3 regions of the Demequina lutea genome follow, and region 3 is predicted to be linked to each of the others. Evidence: riboswitches for the same ligand, from Rfam matches in the RefSeq annotation. Region 3 holds a riboswitch; each other region holds the start of a gene.
What was found. A riboswitch is a leader RNA that binds a small molecule or an ion and turns the genes downstream of it on or off. The one in region 3 is predicted to bind thiamine pyrophosphate.
Positions count from the first base shown of each region.

Region 1: linked by a shared signal. The riboswitch ahead of BKA03_RS12820 (ATP-binding cassette domain-containing protein) and the one ahead of BKA03_RS11645 (ECF transporter S component) in region 3 are both predicted to bind thiamine pyrophosphate.
Region 2: linked by a shared signal. The riboswitch ahead of BKA03_RS06070 (MFS transporter) and the one ahead of BKA03_RS11645 (ECF transporter S component) in region 3 are both predicted to bind thiamine pyrophosphate.

Region 1 is NZ_JACBZO010000001.1:2,668,675-2,674,211, reverse strand. It holds gene dnaK (molecular chaperone DnaK) at 1-815, opposite strand, end outside; gene BKA03_RS12830 (hypothetical protein) at 1,002-2,060, opposite strand; gene BKA03_RS12825 (rhodanese-like domain-containing protein) at 2,137-2,616, shown strand; gene BKA03_RS12820 (ATP-binding cassette domain-containing protein) at 2,670-2,960, opposite strand; TPP riboswitch at 3,232-3,355, opposite strand; gene BKA03_RS12815 (ABC transporter permease) at 3,487-4,323, shown strand; gene BKA03_RS12810 (ABC transporter ATP-binding protein) at 4,320-5,063, shown strand; gene BKA03_RS12805 (glycosyltransferase family 2 protein) at 5,073-5,537, shown strand, end outside.
Region 2 is NZ_JACBZO010000001.1:1,239,007-1,244,543, reverse strand. It holds gene BKA03_RS06095 (DUF3145 domain-containing protein) at 1-54, opposite strand, end outside; gene BKA03_RS06090 (NAD(P)H-hydrate epimerase) at 262-948, shown strand; gene def (peptide deformylase) at 975-1,469, opposite strand; gene BKA03_RS06080 (NAD(P)H-hydrate dehydratase) at 1,550-2,398, shown strand; gene BKA03_RS06075 (DUF1905 domain-containing protein) at 2,453-2,746, opposite strand; TPP riboswitch at 2,832-2,940, shown strand; gene BKA03_RS06070 (MFS transporter) at 2,934-4,256, shown strand; gene BKA03_RS15815 (bifunctional hydroxymethylpyrimidine kinase/phosphomethylpyrimidine kinase) at 4,253-4,588, opposite strand; gene thiE (thiamine phosphate synthase) at 4,707-5,363, opposite strand; gene thiM (hydroxyethylthiazole kinase) at 5,360-5,537, opposite strand, start outside.
Region 3 is NZ_JACBZO010000001.1:2,417,267-2,422,803, forward strand. It holds gene BKA03_RS11640 (ATP-binding cassette domain-containing protein) at 1-1,994, opposite strand, end outside; gene BKA03_RS11645 (ECF transporter S component) at 1,972-2,640, opposite strand; TPP riboswitch at 2,718-2,822, opposite strand; gene BKA03_RS11650 (purine-nucleoside phosphorylase) at 2,883-3,677, shown strand; gene BKA03_RS11655 (phospho-sugar mutase) at 3,677-5,537, shown strand, end outside.

The DNA.
Region 1 (5,537 bases), 250 kb from region 3:
TGGACGGGGCCGTTCTCGCCGATGCTCAGGTACTGGAGCGAGATCGTGGTCTGCTGCGCGGAGCTGAGTTCCTTCTTGGCCTGCTCGGCCGCCTCACGCAGGCGCTGGACGGCCGACCTGTCCTTGGTCAGGTCGATGCCTTCGGAGTTCTTGACCTCCTTGACCAGGAAGTCGACGATGCGCTGGTCCCAGTCGTCGCCGCCGAGGCGGTTGTCGCCGGCGGTGGCGCGCACCTGAATGGTCGAGAATTCGTCCTCGTCCTTGCCCACCTCGAGCAGCGAGACGTCGAACGTTCCACCACCGAGGTCGAAGACGAGGATGAGTTCGTCCTCCTTGCCCTTGTCCAGCCCGTACGCGAGAGCGGCCGCGGTGGGCTCATTGACGATGCGTAGCACGTTGAGGCCCGCGATCTCGCCGGCGTCCTTCGTGGCCTGGCGCTGGTGGTCGTTGAAGTACGCGGGGACGGTGATGACCGCATCGGTCACCTTCTCGCCCAAGTACTCCTCGGCGTCGCGCTTAAGCTTGCCCAGGATGCGCGCGGAAATCTCCTGCGGCGTGTACTTCTTGTCGTCGATCTTCACGTTCCAGTCGGTGCCCATGTGGCGCTTGACCGAGGAAATGGTGCGATCGACGTTGGTGACGGCCTGACGCTTGGCGATTTCGCCAACGAGCACCTCGCCAGTCTTCGAGAACGCGACCACGGATGGGGTGGTGCGGGTGCCTTCCGCGTTTGCGATGACGGTGGGCTCGCCACCCTCAAGCACGGCGACGCACGAGTTCGTGGTGCCGAGGTCAATGCCTACTGCACGGGACATGGTGGCTCCTCCTTGTGCGGGGTTCTCCCGCCATTGCGACTGCCCGCTCGAGACTTGAGCGGTATGCACTCAAGTTACGCCTCGGCGCGAAGCGTGTCAAGTTGAAAGGGGCAAAGTTGAGCGAACCCTGCTCAAGTTCTCAGAATGGCAATGAGGCACCCATCCGACTCGAAGATGGCGGGGGATCTACTTATCGATGCGAAGCGTGCTAACCGCACGGCCCACACTGGGTTGAGTGCCGGTGTCACCAACCACGGTCACCTGCACGATCACGACACGGCCGTGATGCATGAACGTGTACACCGTCACCGTGCCGTGCTTGCCGCTCGCATTCCAAGCCAGGTCGCTGACCCGGCCGTGCAGGCCGGTTGACGTGGTCACGCCGTGCGGAATCGTGGGGGCTACCTGCACGACATCGCCCATGTCTTTCATGACCAATTTGCTTGCCGAGGAGACCGCACTTTCGTGGATTGCGGTGAGGGTCTGGTTCGAGGCCTCAGGGTCCGCGGCCTCGAACATCCTGACGGTGCCTGCACCTCCCGGCAACGTCCAGGTGCTCGCATAGACCGTCACTTCGTGCGAGAAGAGCCCGGAGACGTCTCCTGACTCGACGCTCGATTCGTTTGTCCACGTGGGGTCCACCTCGAGCGCTGCCTTGCCCGTCTGCGATATCCACATCAGGCCGCCCTCAGTCGCGACGTCTTGAGGCGAGATCAGCGGCGCGGTGTAGTCGTCAGGCGTTGCTGTCAGCGCCCCGAACGCGAGGCGTCCCCCCACCACGGCCACCGCGAGCACGAGGACGAGCACCACGATCTGTGAGATGCGTCGTCGTGCCTTGTGGGCGCCGGCACCACTCACTGGCTCGATCCAATCAGGGCCGGCAGGGAACGACGCTTGGGCTGCACGGGAATACTCGGCGTCGCGAGACGGCTGCGGGGGCCAGGCTGCGGACGGTTCGTGGACCGGCCAGCCAGCCGACGACGGCGTTGTTCCCTGGGTGGGCTGCCGCGGCTGTGGTGGCGGTGCGAGCGGTTCGCCGCGTTCGAGCGATGCGACGAGCCACATCGGCGCCTCGTCGTCGGGGCCGGGAACCGCCGCGAAGTCCTGTGCGGGGGACTCGGGAGGTCGCCGAGACGTGTCGCCGTCTCCTGCCGTGCCGTCGCCGCCATTCGATGGGTCGCCAGCCGATGCTTCGGCGCGCGAGCGTTCGTCCCCGCTTGGTTCGTGCTCGGGCTGAAATGTCACGGGCAACTCCTCATCGTCATCATAGGAGCCACCGGAAGGTGGACTGGCGGACCCGCCCGCGCCTACCGTACGAGTCATGTCCTCCGCGCAAACACCTGCCCAAGCGGCCGCGCACTTTGCCGCGCGGCTCCGGTTCGAGACGGATCCAGGTGACGTCCACGCGGCGCTCGAATCGGGCCAACCGGGATTCGTCTTCGTGGATACCCGCGGCGACGAGGCCTGGGACCAGGGCCACGCCAGGGGAGCCGTGCACGTGACCAAGCCGGAAATGCCGAATGTGATCCCGACGTACCCCGTCGGGACCCAGTTCGTCGTCTATTGCTGGGGCCCAGGGTGCAATGGCGCGACGCGAGCGGGCCTGATCATCTCGGAGGGCGGCTATGCAGTGAAGGAGATGATCGGCGGCTTCGAGTACTGGGCAAGGGAGGGTCTTCCAGTCGATCGCGTGGCGCGTGACGCGACGGGGGTCGAGATCATCGTGGACGCGACGAGGGCTGCGGACCCGCTGACCGTGCCAGCGGGCGTCCCCGCACAGCGCATCGTTTGCGACTGCTAGTACCGTTTCGGCGCGTGCCGCGTGCCGCAAGCACCGCGTGGCTGCGCGCGGAGTCACGCGTCGATCAGGCGGCCATCAGACATGAGAACCACGCGATCGTCGACCAACTCCCCCTCGGCAGCGTCGTGCGTGACCATGATGAAGGTGGTCCCTGCGGACCGCAGGATGTCTCGCACCTCAGCGCCTAGACGGGTTCGTAGCTCGGCATCGAGGGAAGAGGGCGGCTCATCGAGAGCCAGCAGACGAGGAGAGGGCGCCAGGGAGCGGGCCAACGCGACCCTCTGCCTCTCGCCGCCCGAGAGGTCCCTCGTGTCTCTCGGGCCGAAGCCTGCGAGGCCCACCATCTATAAGACAGCGGCGACTCGCCCGCTGCGTTGACGGCGCGGCATCCCAGAACTCTCTAGGCCGAAGGCGACGTTGCCCTCGACTGTCCTATGAGGAAAAAGCCGGCCATTTTGGAATACGAGCCCGAAGCCCCTCCCGTGGGGAGACGCTCGGGTTTGGTTCGGTCGCCGAAGGTGAGCACGCCGCCAGAGTCAAAGGGATCAAGGCGATGGCAACTGCCGCCCGCGCGGCCGCATTCGTCTGAGGCATATGGATTCCTCCCGGTTAAGGAGGGGACGAGTGTCGACTCCCTACGCCGGTGCGAGCCGGATCAGGTTCGAGGGTCTGTGGCGGTCCGCACTCTCAGCGCCCTGACCAGTTCGGTGTGAACGGAGGCGCTCCCCTGTCGTGTACCTCACTATGGTGCGGGTCCAACGCGATAAGGAGACGAGCGGACGATGCTCGGCGCGAGAGTTACCGTAGTTGCGCGCGCACCCTAGACTGGTCCGGGCTCCAACGCCGTTGACGAGTGGTTCGGGAGGTGACGTGAACTACCTAAAGGAAATCTTTGGTGCGCGTGAACTTCTGACGAACCTGACAATGCGTGAGGTGCGCGGCAAGTACAAGCGCACCGTGCTTGGCCAGTTGTGGTCGCTCGTCAACCCCCTGGCACTGATGCTCATCTACACGTTCGTTTTCAAGTTCGTGATCAAGGTTCAGCCCGATGCAGGAAGCCCCAGTGGGCTGAACGTCTTCGCCATCTGGCTCCTGTGCGGACTTCTCCCCTGGACCTTTCTGGCGACAGTCATTAACCAGGGTGCTGGATCGCTTGTGGAAAACGCGAACCTCATCCAGAAGGTGTCCTTCACTCGCATCGTGCTGCCGTTAGCCGTCGTCGGTTCCGCGGGCTACAACTGGATGTTTGAGATGGGCGTGCTCGTCATCGCCCTCACGGTCGTCGGCGGGTTTGTCATTCCGTGGATTCCTTTGGTCTTGGTCGCGATGGTATTGCTCGCGCTCTTTGCCGCAGGGCTTGCGCTCATGCTCTCGATTGCCAACGTGCACTTCAGGGACACCCAATACTTCATCTCCATTGCTCTGCAGATGTGGATGTACCTGACGCCCATCATTTATCCGGCGACATTGGTCGACACAAAGTCGGTGGAGCTCGGGGGGCTCGCGGGAACCCGCATCACGGTGGCGGACATCTTCCACCTGAACCCCATGGAACACATCGTCAATCTCTTCAGGACACTGTTGTACGACAACCGAATGCCGGACCTGTCCGACTGGGTCTGGTCCTTCTCGGCCGCCGCTGTGTCGATCGTGCTTGGGCTCATCGTGTTCCAACGCCACGCCCGCGGCCTTGCGGAGGCGCTATGACGGAGATTGCAGTCCACGTCGACCACGTGAGCAAGAGTTTTCGCATGTACTACGAGCGCAATCAGACGCTCAAGGCGGCCATCATGCGCCGCCGCACGTCCGTGCACGAGGATTTCTGGGCGCTTAAGGACGTGTCTTTCGACGTGCCAAAGGGGTCCACGTTCGGACTCATTGGCAGCAACGGCTCCGGAAAGTCGACCCTGCTCAAGTGCCTCGCGAACATCTATTACCCCAACAAGGGAACGATTTCGCACACCGGCCGCGTGGCCGCGATGCTTGAGGTCGGCTCCGGATTCCACAGTGAACTTTCGGGCAGGGAGAACATCTACCTGAACGGCTCGATCTTGGGGATGAGCAAGAAGCAGGTGGAGGCGAAGATCGATGAGATCGTCGACTTCGCCGGAGTGGGCCAGTTCATCGACCAACCCGTCAAGAATTACTCCTCCGGCATGTATGTGCGCTTGGGTTTCGCCATCTCGATCAACGTTGATCCGGACATTTTGGTGGTTGACGAGGTGCTCTCGGTGGGCGACGCCGAGTTTCAGGAGCGGTGTTTCGAGCGGTTTGGCGCGCTCAAGGAGGCAGGCAAGACCGTGATTTTGGTGAGCCATTCCACCGAGACCGTGCGCAACATGTGCGACCAGGCGGCATGGATCAATAAGGGCGAACTGATGCAGGTGGGCGATGTCGACTCGACAATCAAGGCGTACCTCGACTCCGTCCCACACGACGGGCAGTAGGGCGCCGAGTTGATTGGGAGCCTCCCGCCACCGCGGATCTCCGTTGCCCTATGCACGCACAACGGTGAGGCATTTATCGAGCAGCAACTGCTCAGCATCCTTTCCCAGGACCCCGCTCCGTGGGAAGTGGTCGTCTCTGACGACGCGTCCAAGGATGGGACCGTCGCGATCGTCGAGCGGGCGGTCGCCGACTGGAACTCGTCTCTACCAACGCCCATCGAACTGGTGATGTTGCGCAACGCGACGCCGCTCGGAGTGACTGCCAACTTCGAACAAGCCATTGCCGCGTGCGGCGGCGACCTGATCGCACTGAGCGATCAAGACGACGTGTGGCATCCCGGAAGGCTCGCGAGGGTCCTTGATATCTTGGCCGAGCGGCCGACGGTGCGCGTTGTCGCTTCGGACGCCACCCTGGTAGACCGCGAGGGCGTTCGTCTCGGCTACTCGCTCTTCGAAGCGCTCGAGGTCACGGAG
Region 2 (5,537 bases), 1.2 Mb from region 3:
CATCGCTCGAGATGCCGAATGCACAAAAAGAACACCGCGGGTGATGGCGGCCATGACCCCTCCTTGTTGATAGGTGCGTCTTCCCCTACGACCTATCGAGGCGTCCGGCTCTCCGGATGTACCTCTATGGTGCCTCAGCAACGCCCAAAGCGCCAGTTACCTGCCGGAGTGGCGTCGGCAAAGTCGCCTGCGTCGAATGCCGCCCCGCGCCCGTTGCCCGAGGAGTGAGCAGACAATCGCCGAACGTGGGACCCTGAAGGCGTGACCGACGATACCGAAGTCCCCATTCCCAGCGCCGCTCTCCCCGCACCCTTGACCATCGCGCAGATCAAGGAAGCCGAACTGGTGGCCCTGTCTCGCGCCCCCGAAGACGTCCTGATGGATCGCGCGGCGCGCGCCGTCGCCAGGGTAGTAAGGGAGGAACTCGTGGCAGCGGGCCAATTGGTCCCCAACGCTCACGTGGTCATTCTCGCGGGCTCTGGCCGCAACGGCGGTGACGCGCTGCTGGCCGGCGCGCTCCTCGCCCAGGACGGCGCCGATGTGACTGCGGTGGAGGTCTCGACGTCGGCCCACGCTCGCGGCAAGGAGTTGTTCGATGCGGCGGGTGGCGTGCTCCTCAACGCGATTGCCGAGTCGGGGCTCCGCGCGGCAGATGCCGAGGTCAAGACGGCGGATCTGGTGATCGATGGCATTGCTGGCCTGGGCGGCACGGCGGGCTTGAGGGCCCCTGCGGATCACCTGGTGAGCGTCATCCCGTCGAGCGCCGTGATCGTTTCCGTCGATCTTCCGAGCGGCCTCGATGCCGATAGCGGAGAGGTGACGGGCACGCATGTAACGGCCAACGTGACGGTTGCGTTCACCGCTCCGTCGTGGTGCCTCGTAACCGCCCCCGCTTCCGGGGCTGCGGGCCGCATCGTCGTGGCCGACGTGGGTGTCGACGTCGTTTAGAAGTCGCAGCTCTGGAGGTCGCCGCCCTAAGCGTCGATTTGCGCGCGCAGTTCCTTCATGGCCCTGCGGCGCTCTTCCTTGGCCAGCCTGTCGATGTAGAGCTTGCCGCCGAGGTGATCTACCTCGTGGTTGACGAGCCGGGCCCAAATGTCCTCGCCCTCGACTACCACCTGATTGCCGTTGAGGTCGGTGCCGATCGCCTTCGCGTAGAGCGGGCGCTCACACGCGAACCAGAGACCAGGAACCGATAGGCAACCCTCGTCACCGAGCTCCTGAAGCTCGGCGGAGTTCTCCACAATCTCGGGGTTCAGCACGTAGCCGATGTCTCCGTCGATATTCCAGGAGAAGGCCCGCAGGCTCACGCCGATCTGATTTGCCGCGAGTCCGGCCCTGCCGTCGTGATCGACGGTCTCGAGCAGGTCCTCGACCAAGGCGCGCACGCTCTCGGTGATTTCGGTGATCGGTTCGCAGGGGGTGCGCAGCACTGGGTCGCCCACCACTCGGATTTCTCGCGTGGCCATGGACGCATTCTTTCACGTCGCGAAGCGCCTCGGGGCCGCTCAAGGTCCGCCGCTAGCGGCGCGCGTGCCAGGCTATGGGTATGGATTCCGTAGATCGGTCCTGGGTCGCGGCGGTGTGGCCGCGCCCCCAGGCTCACGACGACAAGTATTCGCGAGGGGTTGTCGGCATTGTCGCCGGCTCCGAGGCCTATCCGGGGGCGGCCGTCTTGGTCGCGTGCGGCGCCGCGCGCGCTGGGGTCGGGATGGTGCGCTACGTCGGCCCTCGCCGCGCCCAGGACCTGGTTCTCGCGTATCGGCCCGAGGTCGTCGTTCACGATCCAGCCGATGCCTCCGACCGTCTCCCCCACGCCTCGGCGTGGATCGTGGGCAGTGGCGTGGCCGATCACCCAGGACAGGACGCCGTCATTGGCGCGGCTCTTGCCTCCGGGACGCCCCTGGTGGCCGATGCCGGCGCGCTCGAGGCTTGCGTGCGGTCACGTGCGGCGGGCGCTCGGCAAACCCCACCCGACCGAGTGCTCCTCACGCCCCATGCGCGCGAGCTCGTGAGGGCCCTCGCGGCAATTCGCCACGACGTGACTCTGGCCGATGTCGAGCGCGACAGGGCGGGCCACGCGCGGCTTCTCGCCGAGACGGCTCGCGCCACCGTGTTGCTGAAGGGTTCGCGGACGATCATCGCGTCCGCAGGCGGCGCCGTCGTCGAGCTCGAGGAGGCCCCCGCATGGCTCGCGACCGCCGGAGCCGGGGACGTGCTGGCGGGCATCGCGGGCGCGCTGCTCGCGTCGGGGCTATCGGCGGCCGATGCCGGGGCGGCGGCGTCCTGGGTGCACGCGCGGGCCGCGGAGGCGGCTTCTGGCGGCGGGCCCATCGTCGCGCTGGACGTGGCCGACGCACTCCCGGCCGTGATCGCGGAGCTGCTGCTGGGGTCGTAGTTGCCCAAATCGTCGTCACCCACGACCTAGCCCTATCGGCCGGGCGTGCGCCTGTCAGACGGTGCGCAGGATGAACGTGGCGGTCTCCCCCGCTCTGAGAGATTCGGCCTTGAGGATCGCCTTCTTGACCGGGAGCACGAACGTGGCGTCCTGCTTCGAGGGGAACACCGACGTGCGCCACGTGCTGGAGCCCACGGTGACCTCGACCTTGACGGCCCCAAAGCCCCTGCGGGGCTCGGGTGCGGCATCCTCGATCTCGTCGGCCACGTCCTCGGGGAGGTTCGCGAACACCCAGCAGTCGGTGCGTGCGGCCCACAAGTAGAGCTCGGCGGCGAAGGTGTAGGTCACGCGCCGAGGCTACAGCGAGTCAACGACGCTTGGGCAAATCCCCCCTGGCGGCGTCTTGCGCCTTCTCGGCTGACGCTATAGTCATGTCTATCCACACGGGAGCCCTGATGCAGGGGCTGAGAGGAAGCTGACGCAGCTTCGACCGTTGAACCTGTCCGGGTAATGCCGGCGAAGGAAGTGAGCTTCGGTGAATAACTCTGTCCAGCCCTCTAACCAGGCGGCCGCCCTCGTTCGCCCGGATGGGCGAAACTCCACGATGCCAACCGCTGTCCGCCGCGCACTCCGCGGTGGCATCTTCGGAAATTTCGTTGATCAGTTTGATATCTTCCTCCCAGTTATTGCCTTGACCCCCGCAGCCGCCGAGGTGTTCGGTCCGAACAATTTGGTTGGCAACGCCGGGCTAGTTTTTGTCGCGGCACTTCTGGGCCGCCCTCTGGGTGCCGCGATTTTTGGTCCGATTGCTGACCGGTTTGGGCGGACGTGGACGACGAAAGTTGCTCTCGCGGGGATCGCACTGACGACGCTCCTCATTGCGCTGGTCCCCGGCTATTCCGTGCTGGGTAACGGAACCCTATTCATCATCGTCGGACTGCGTTTTCTGGGCGGGGTCTTCCTGGGCGGGGAATATACATCTGCTGTGCCGTTGGCGATGGAGTGGTCCGCCCCGAGGAGGCGAGGTCTGGCCAGCGGGTTCATCATGTGGATGTCTCCGTGGGCGAACGCGACGATCGCCGGGATTGTGTTTGTGCTCCTCAGCACCTCTACTCCGGAAATGTATGGTGCATGGGGTTGGCGTATTCCGTTCCTGCTCGGGTCGGCGCTTGCCGTCGCGATGATGGTCTACTACCGCTTTGCGGTCGTGGATTCACCAGTCTGGACTGGTGCGCTAAAGGCGCGAAACCCGCTGAAGGAAATCTTCGTTGGCCCGCACCGCCGCGCGCTCGTGCAGGTCTTCGTGTTGATGACTGGGTTATGGCTCATGACAGATATGGCGATTCCCACTCTGACTGGCGAGCTCAAGGTTGCCTCCCACCTGAGTGCGCAAGCGATATCGTTCACGATGCTGTGCGCCACAGCAGTATCGGCCGTGACGATGCTCGCGGCAGGACACCTGTCGACGGTGCTGGGAAGGCGCACCTTTTTCATGGGCTTCGGACTGCTCGCCGCCGTGTTCGCGCCGATCACATTCCTCGCGATCTTCCGCACCAACGGAATTCCGGTCGCCCTGGTGTTGGTTGTAGCGCTGCAAGTAGTGACGGTTTCCGGCTACGGTCCGGTCGGCGCATATCTTGCCGAACGGTTCCCTGCGGCCGTTCGCTCCAGCGGGTACGGGGTCGGGTACAGCCTCTCGATCGTGCTCCCCGCGCTGTACCCCTACTACCTGCCAGCGTTGCAAGCGGCCCTTGGGCAGCAGACGGCAATCGCAGCGCTCCTCGTCCTCGGCGGTGTGCTGGTATTCATCGGCGGAATCACGGGTCCGGAAACGAACAAAGTCGGGATTCTCAACTAACGTTGCCCCTCCGAAGCGGCATCCCACAGGTGATGAAAATGGTGGATGGGACCATTGCCCGACCCGACCTCCAATTGGTCGGCGTGGCGGATGCTGTCCTGCAGCCACGCTTTCGCGACGGTCAGGGCGACAGTCCAGTGGCTGAGCTGCGCCTGAAGTGTGGTGACCGCGGAGGAGAGGGAGCAGCCTGTCCCGTGCGTGTTCGTGCTACTCACTCGTGCCGCAGTCAACTCGAACAACTGCAGGCCGTCACCGAGGTGGCCCACAGCATCGACGAGCGCGTCGGGGGATTCCGGGCCCTGCAGGTGACCGCCTTTCACCAGAACGATCACATCGTGAATCTCGGACAGGCGGCGATGCTCTTCAGGTCGGCTTGAATACCTGCACCTCCTGCGGGGTCTGTTCCGGCAATGCTGAGAACCCGAGGAACTGCCAGGGGCGGTGAGGCGGTCATTCGTCCCACGCGGCGATGAGCGCTTCGGTGTTGGCCCGTGGGTCTGGCGCGCCGCAGATCGCTGAGACCGCGGCGGCTCCTGCAGCCCCAGCACGGCGAAGAATCGGCATGTCCGCCAGCGTGATGCCGCCGATGGCCACGCACGGTAACGACGTCAGACTTGCAAGAGCTCTGAAGCCGACGACGCCAAGAGGTCGGGGATGGTCCGGTTTGGTTGCGGAGGGCCGAATGGCGCCGACCCCGAAGTAATCAACGGTGCTCTCAGGAAGGCGGTGCGCATCCATAATGTGCGCAGCCGTGTGGGCGGTGAGCCCGATCACAGCATCGGCCCCGACAATTCGTCTCACCTGAAGCGGGGACATGTCGCCCTGCCCGACATGTACGCCGTGTACTGCGGCGCCAGCAGAACGGGCGGCCAAGAACGCGTCGACTCGGTCATTGACCAGGAGCAGTGCCCGGTCGCCGACAGCATTTGCAGTGCGCATGACAAGATCGTAAAAGTCTGTGTCGCTGGCCGTTTTGTCCCGAATCTGGACCAGTCTGACACCCCCTGCGACCGCTGCCCGCACAGTATCCACGACGCCGAGCTCACCACACAGCACGGTGTCCGTGACAAGATACACACCGCCGGTGAAAGTCGGGCGACCCGTCATGCGATCTTGACTCGCGACTGGATCTCGGCCGCGTCGATCGCAGCCAACGCGTCAATGAAGGCAATGGCGAACGTGCCAGGACCATGCGCGTTCACCGCCGCCAATTCTGCCGCGATCGTATAGACAGCTGTGGCCGATGCGGTTGCGGCCAGCTGGTCTTCTCCGACCGCGAGG
Region 3 (5,537 bases):
ACGAAGAATGCGATACGCAGCGCGGCGATCGCAGCGATGACGGGACTCTGTCCTTCGCTCAGCAGCCACGTGGAGAACCCCACGGAGGCCACCGCGAGCAGGCCGGGCAGCACTCTGCGGATTCCGTGGCCCCTCCAGCCAATCACAAGAGGGGCGAGCAGCAGCTCGGCGGCCACCCCGATGAGGCCCTGAGGCAGGGTAGAGACCGTCAGCCCACCGGCTAGCAGCAGCGCCGATGCGCCGAGCAGCGCCAACGGTCCAGCGCGTGCGGCGAGCGGCCGGAAGGCAGCGCGAGGTGTCGCCGTGGTCGAGCGGAGCGGGCCTGCCGATGAGGACCGGTCCTCCCACGGCATCGGCTCGTTGGAGAGGTCGCGCCCGTCCGCGCGGGTGCCGCCCACGATTCGCCCCTGCTCAAGCCGGATACAACGGTCGGCCAGCGCGATGAGCAGCGGGTCGTGGGTCGCGACCACCACCGCCGTGCCTGCATCGCGAGCCGCCACGATGACTCCCGCCACTGCGGCCCACGTCTGACGGTCCTGACCCACGGTCGGCTCGTCAAGCACGAGCAGCGACGGCCCGTGGGCGACCGCACCCGCGAGCGCCAGTCGGCGCATCTGCCCACCCGAGAGGTGGTGCGGGTCGACGCCTGCCGATGCGGTCAGGCCAAGGACCTCCAGCAGGGCGTCAACTCGTGGTTCGGGCTGCTCGATGCCAAGCCTGCGGGACGTGCTGAGCACGTCGTCCCTCACGGTGCGCCCGACCACGGCCAGTTCGGCCTGTTGCGGCACCCATCCCACGCGCCGAGCGAGCTGCGTCGACCCCCATGTGGAGGGATCCTCCCCGAGACCGGCCCGTACGCATTCACCGGCGACGACGGCCCCGGAGAAGGGCGCCTCCAAGCCTGCCAGCAGCGCGGTGAGAGTGGACTTTCCTGCGCCGCTGGGGCCGACCACGGCAAGGATCTCCCCCGCCCGCGCCTCGGCGTCCACCCCCCACAACGTCCGGATTGCGGACGTGGGTTCGCGGCCCCCAAGGCCCTCCCTTGTGGTGCGCAGCACGCCGACGCCGCGCGCCGACATGACCGCGCCTCCAGTGGGCGTGGGCGCACCCACCGGGGCGCAGAGTTCCGCGGGCACGGCAAGCGGGCGGGGAGCGCGCGCCGCGGGCACCCACACGCCTTGATCTGCGAGGGCTTCCGCGTCGGCCAGCAGCGTCTCGGCCACCGTTCCGTCCCTGCCGATGGCGCCATCGGGCCGCAGAACGATGACGCGGTCGATCTGAGGTAGCCAGGCGTCGAGCTCGTGCTCGACCAAAATGACCGTGGCCCCCGACGCGCCGACGGCGCCCCAGATGGCCTCGCGGACCGCCGCAGCCGCGACGGGGTCGAGCATCGCGCTCGGCTCGTCGAGCAGGACCAGCCCCGGTTCCAAGACCAGCACGCCTGCCAAGGCGAGGCACTGGGCCTGCCCGCCGGAAAGCGCCTCCACCGGGTGGTGAGGACCATACGGAAAGCCCACCGCGTCCAGCGTTCGTCTCACGCGCTGCCAGATGTCGGCCCGGCCGACCCCAATGTTCTCGAGGCCGAAGGCGACGTCGCGGCCCACTCGACCGGCCACCGCGGCGTCTGCGGGGTCCTGCACCAGCAGGCCCACGTTCGCGCCCTCGCCGCGGGAATGGGGGCCGTTCAGGTCGCTGCTCTGGGAGACGACTCCGCCGAAACCCGCGCCGTCGACAGTCACGGAGCCCGCGAGCTCACCCGACTCCGTCGTGGTCAGCACACCCGCTATCGCGCGCAGCAACGTCGACTTCCCGCAGCCGCTCGGCCCGGCGAGCAGCACTCGCGTTCCCGGTTCGATGCGCAAGGTTAGCCCGTCGAGAATGGGCGTCCGCCGGCCGAATGGCCGCCAGATCAGGTCTTGGATGTCGACAAGAGCACCGCCCACGCGCGTCCGCGGGGGTGGGACCGTCACATCAGCGGAGTGCGTCGGCCTCATGGACTTCCTGCCCGGCGGGGAACGCATTCAGGGCGCCCGAGCGGGCAAGGGCCCGCACGAGCGCCCAACCTCCGACGCCGGCGATCAAGCCGCCGGATACCATCCCGCAAGCGAGATACACGAGTTTCCAGGTCCACGAGTAGCCGGCCACATACGACCACCACTCGTAGCCGGTGATTTCCATCGCTGCCGAGAGAAGCCCGCCGAGCGCGGCGATCACCACGCCGAACCGCCGCCAGAGCAGCATCGCGAGAACCAACTCGACTCCAAGCGCCTGTAGCGTGCCCGACAGCAACACGGCAACACCCCACTGATTGCCGAGGAAGAGTTCGACGCTGGCCGCGATCACTTCGGTGAGCACGGCCGCACCCGGTCGGCGCACTACCAGGCCACCCACTACCGCGGGGATGAGCCACACGCCGAGAGCCAGTTCGGCGGCCGGGGGGAAGGCGGCCGTCACGACGCCAACGCCCGGGTAGACGAAGGTGTCAAACGCCCAGAAGACGACGCCAAACGCGACGGCGAGCATGGCCGCCGTGATGAGGTCGATGCCCCGCCAGGCCATCGGCCTCCCGGAGGCGAGTACAAAACGCGCGGAACTGTTCGTCCGGTCGATGCCGGACTTCTTGATGTGGTGCGTGGTCATGATTTTGTGCTCCCGTGGAATCCGTTGGACACCTCGGGGAAGCAACTCGCCGTTCGACACCATGCCGCACGCCGAGCACTTGAGACTTCCCGACTCCCTTCGCCGGTGCTAACCGGAGCAGGTTCGAGGGTCTGCGGCAAGCCGCACTCTCAGCGCCGGATGGCGCTCCCCTGTCGCTGACGATGCTACACCCCCGCGCCAGGTCCGTGGCCGGTGCCGTTCTGGGCGATTAGGCTCGATCTATGACAGCTCACGCGTTGGCCGCAGAGGCCGCAGCCGTCCTCGCCGATCGCACGGGGATCGCGCACCACGACATCGCCCTTGTCCTGGGGTCCGGATGGGGCGGCGCTGCAGAACTCATCGGCGAGGAGGTCGCCTCCGTTTCCGCGGCCGAGATTCCCGGCTTTGACGCGCACGTCGTCCCCGGTCACAGCCCCTTGCTGCGCTCGCTTCGCCTGGCCGACGGACGCCACGTGCTTGTCTTGGGCGCGCGGCAGCACTACTACCAAGTGCGCGACGCTGCCAAGGTGGCCCACGCGGTGCGCATGGCCGCCGCGGCGGGCTGCACGCAGCTGGTGCTGACGAACGGTTGCGGATCAACGCGCCCCGAGGTGGGGGCCGGCTCGGTGGTTCTGATCAGTGACCACATCAACTTCACCGGGGTTACCCCGCTTGAGGGCGCCACCTTCGTGGACCTCGTTGACCTCTACTCCTCGCGCTTGCGCTCGCTCGCGCGCGAGGTGGACCCCACGCTTCCGGAGGGCGTCTACATCCAGTTCACCGGCCCCCAGTACGAAACCCCCGCCGAGGTGCAGATGGCGGCGGGCTGGGGCGCGCACCTCGTGGGCATGTCGACAGCGCTTGAAGCGATTGCCGCCCGCGCGGAGGGGATGGAGATTCTCGGCCTGTCGCTCGTGACGAACCTTGGAGCGGGCATCGGCGGCGAACACCTCAATCACCAAGAGGTGCTCGACGCCGGTCGGGAGGCGGGGCCGCGCATCTCTCGCCTGCTCGCGGATGTCGTCGGGAAGATGTGATGTCCGAAACCGACGACCTGTTCCGCAAGGCGATCATCTGGCTGACGGACGATCCCGACGACGCCACCAAGGCCGAGCTCGAGTCCGTACTCGACGCCGCGGTCGCCAAGCAGCCAGGTGCGTTGGTCGATCTCGAGGACCGATTCTCGGGGCTTTTGCAGTTCGGCACCGCCGGCCTCCGCGGCCGCATCGGCGCCGGACCGAACCGCATGAACCGCGCCGTCGTCATTCGCGCGGCGTCGGGTCTGTCGTCATACATGACCGCGCAACTTGGCCATCCGGGCACAATCGTGGTCGGCTACGACGCCCGCCACCGCTCGCATGACTTCGCCGTGGACACCGTTGCCGTGGCCGTCGCGGCGGGACACCGGGCCCTGCTGTTGCCCTCCGCGCTCCCCACCCCTTTGCTCGCCTACGCGGTGCGGGCGCTCGGCGCCGACGCTGGCGTGATGGTCACCGCCTCGCACAACCCCGCATGGGACAACGGCTACAAGGTCTACCTGGGCGCCTCGATCACGCCCGAGGCCGCGGGCGCACAGATCGTTCCGCCGCACGATGCCGGGATCGCCGCGCTCATCGCCGCGGTGCCATCCGTCGCGTCGGTGCCCCACGCCGAGTCCGGCTGGGAGGTCCTCGACCCGAGCATCGTCGACGAGTACGCGGCGAAGGTGGCCGCGCTGGTGCCCGCCACCGTGGCCGCTTCCGGCGACGCCTCGTCACCCGCATCCGTGGCCGCAAGGCGCGCGGCGCTGCGCGTCGTCCTGACCCCCATCCACGGCGTCGGCGATGCGACCGTGCGCAACGCGCTGAGCCGCGCGGGCTTCACCGACCTCACCTCCGTGCCCGAGCAGGCCACGCCGGACCCTGACTTCCCCACCGTCGCCTTCCCCAACCCCGAGGAGCCCGGCGCGATCGACCTCGCACTCAAGCTGGCCACGACCATCGAGGCCGATGTGGTGATTGCCAACGACCCCGACACGGACCGCTGCGCGGTCGCGACCGTGATCGACGGCGGCTGGCAGATGCTGCACGGCGACGTGGTGGGCTCGCTGCTGGGCGAGCGCATCGCTCAACGGCTCGCCGCGATGACCCGTGACGCCTCGGCACCGCCGTCTGCCGTCCCCTCCGCCCCCGCGTCAACCGCACCCGTCGCCCCCGCGTCAACCGCACCCGTCGCCCCCGCGTCAACCACCCCCGTCGCCCCCGCGTCGGCCACCCCCACGCTGGCGAACTCGATCGTCTCGTCTCAGCAACTCGCGGCCATTGCCGCGCGCCACGGACTGCGCCACGCCTCGACGCTCACCGGCTTCAAGTGGATCGCGCGGGCTCCCGGCCTGGTCTACGGCTACGAGGAGGCGCTCGGCTATTGCGTTGCACCCGAGTTAGTGCTGGACAAGGACGGGATCTCAACCGCAGTGATGATCGCGGAGATGGTGTCCGAGTTGAAGGCGGCCGGCCGCACGTTGGCCGACGCGATCGACGACCTCGCGCGCGAGTACGGCGTGTACCTGTCGTCCCAGGTATCTGCCCGTTTTGACGACGTGGCGCAGATCCCTGAGTTGATGTCTCGCTTGCTCGCCTCTCCCCCTGCAACGCTCGCCGGGTCGCCCGTAATCGCCACCGACGACATGAACGAAGGCTTCGCGGGACTGCTGCCCACGAACGGGCTGCACCTTGCCGCGGAGTCGGGCGCGCGGGTCATCATTCGGCCATCCGGGACCGAGCCGAAGGTCAAGGCGTACCTCGAGGTCATCGAGCCCTTGGCCGTTGGTGACGGCGCTGGTGTCGATGGCGCTGGTGTCGACGGCGTTGGTGTCGATGGCGTTGGTGGTGACGTGCGCGGTGGTGACGTGCGCGGTG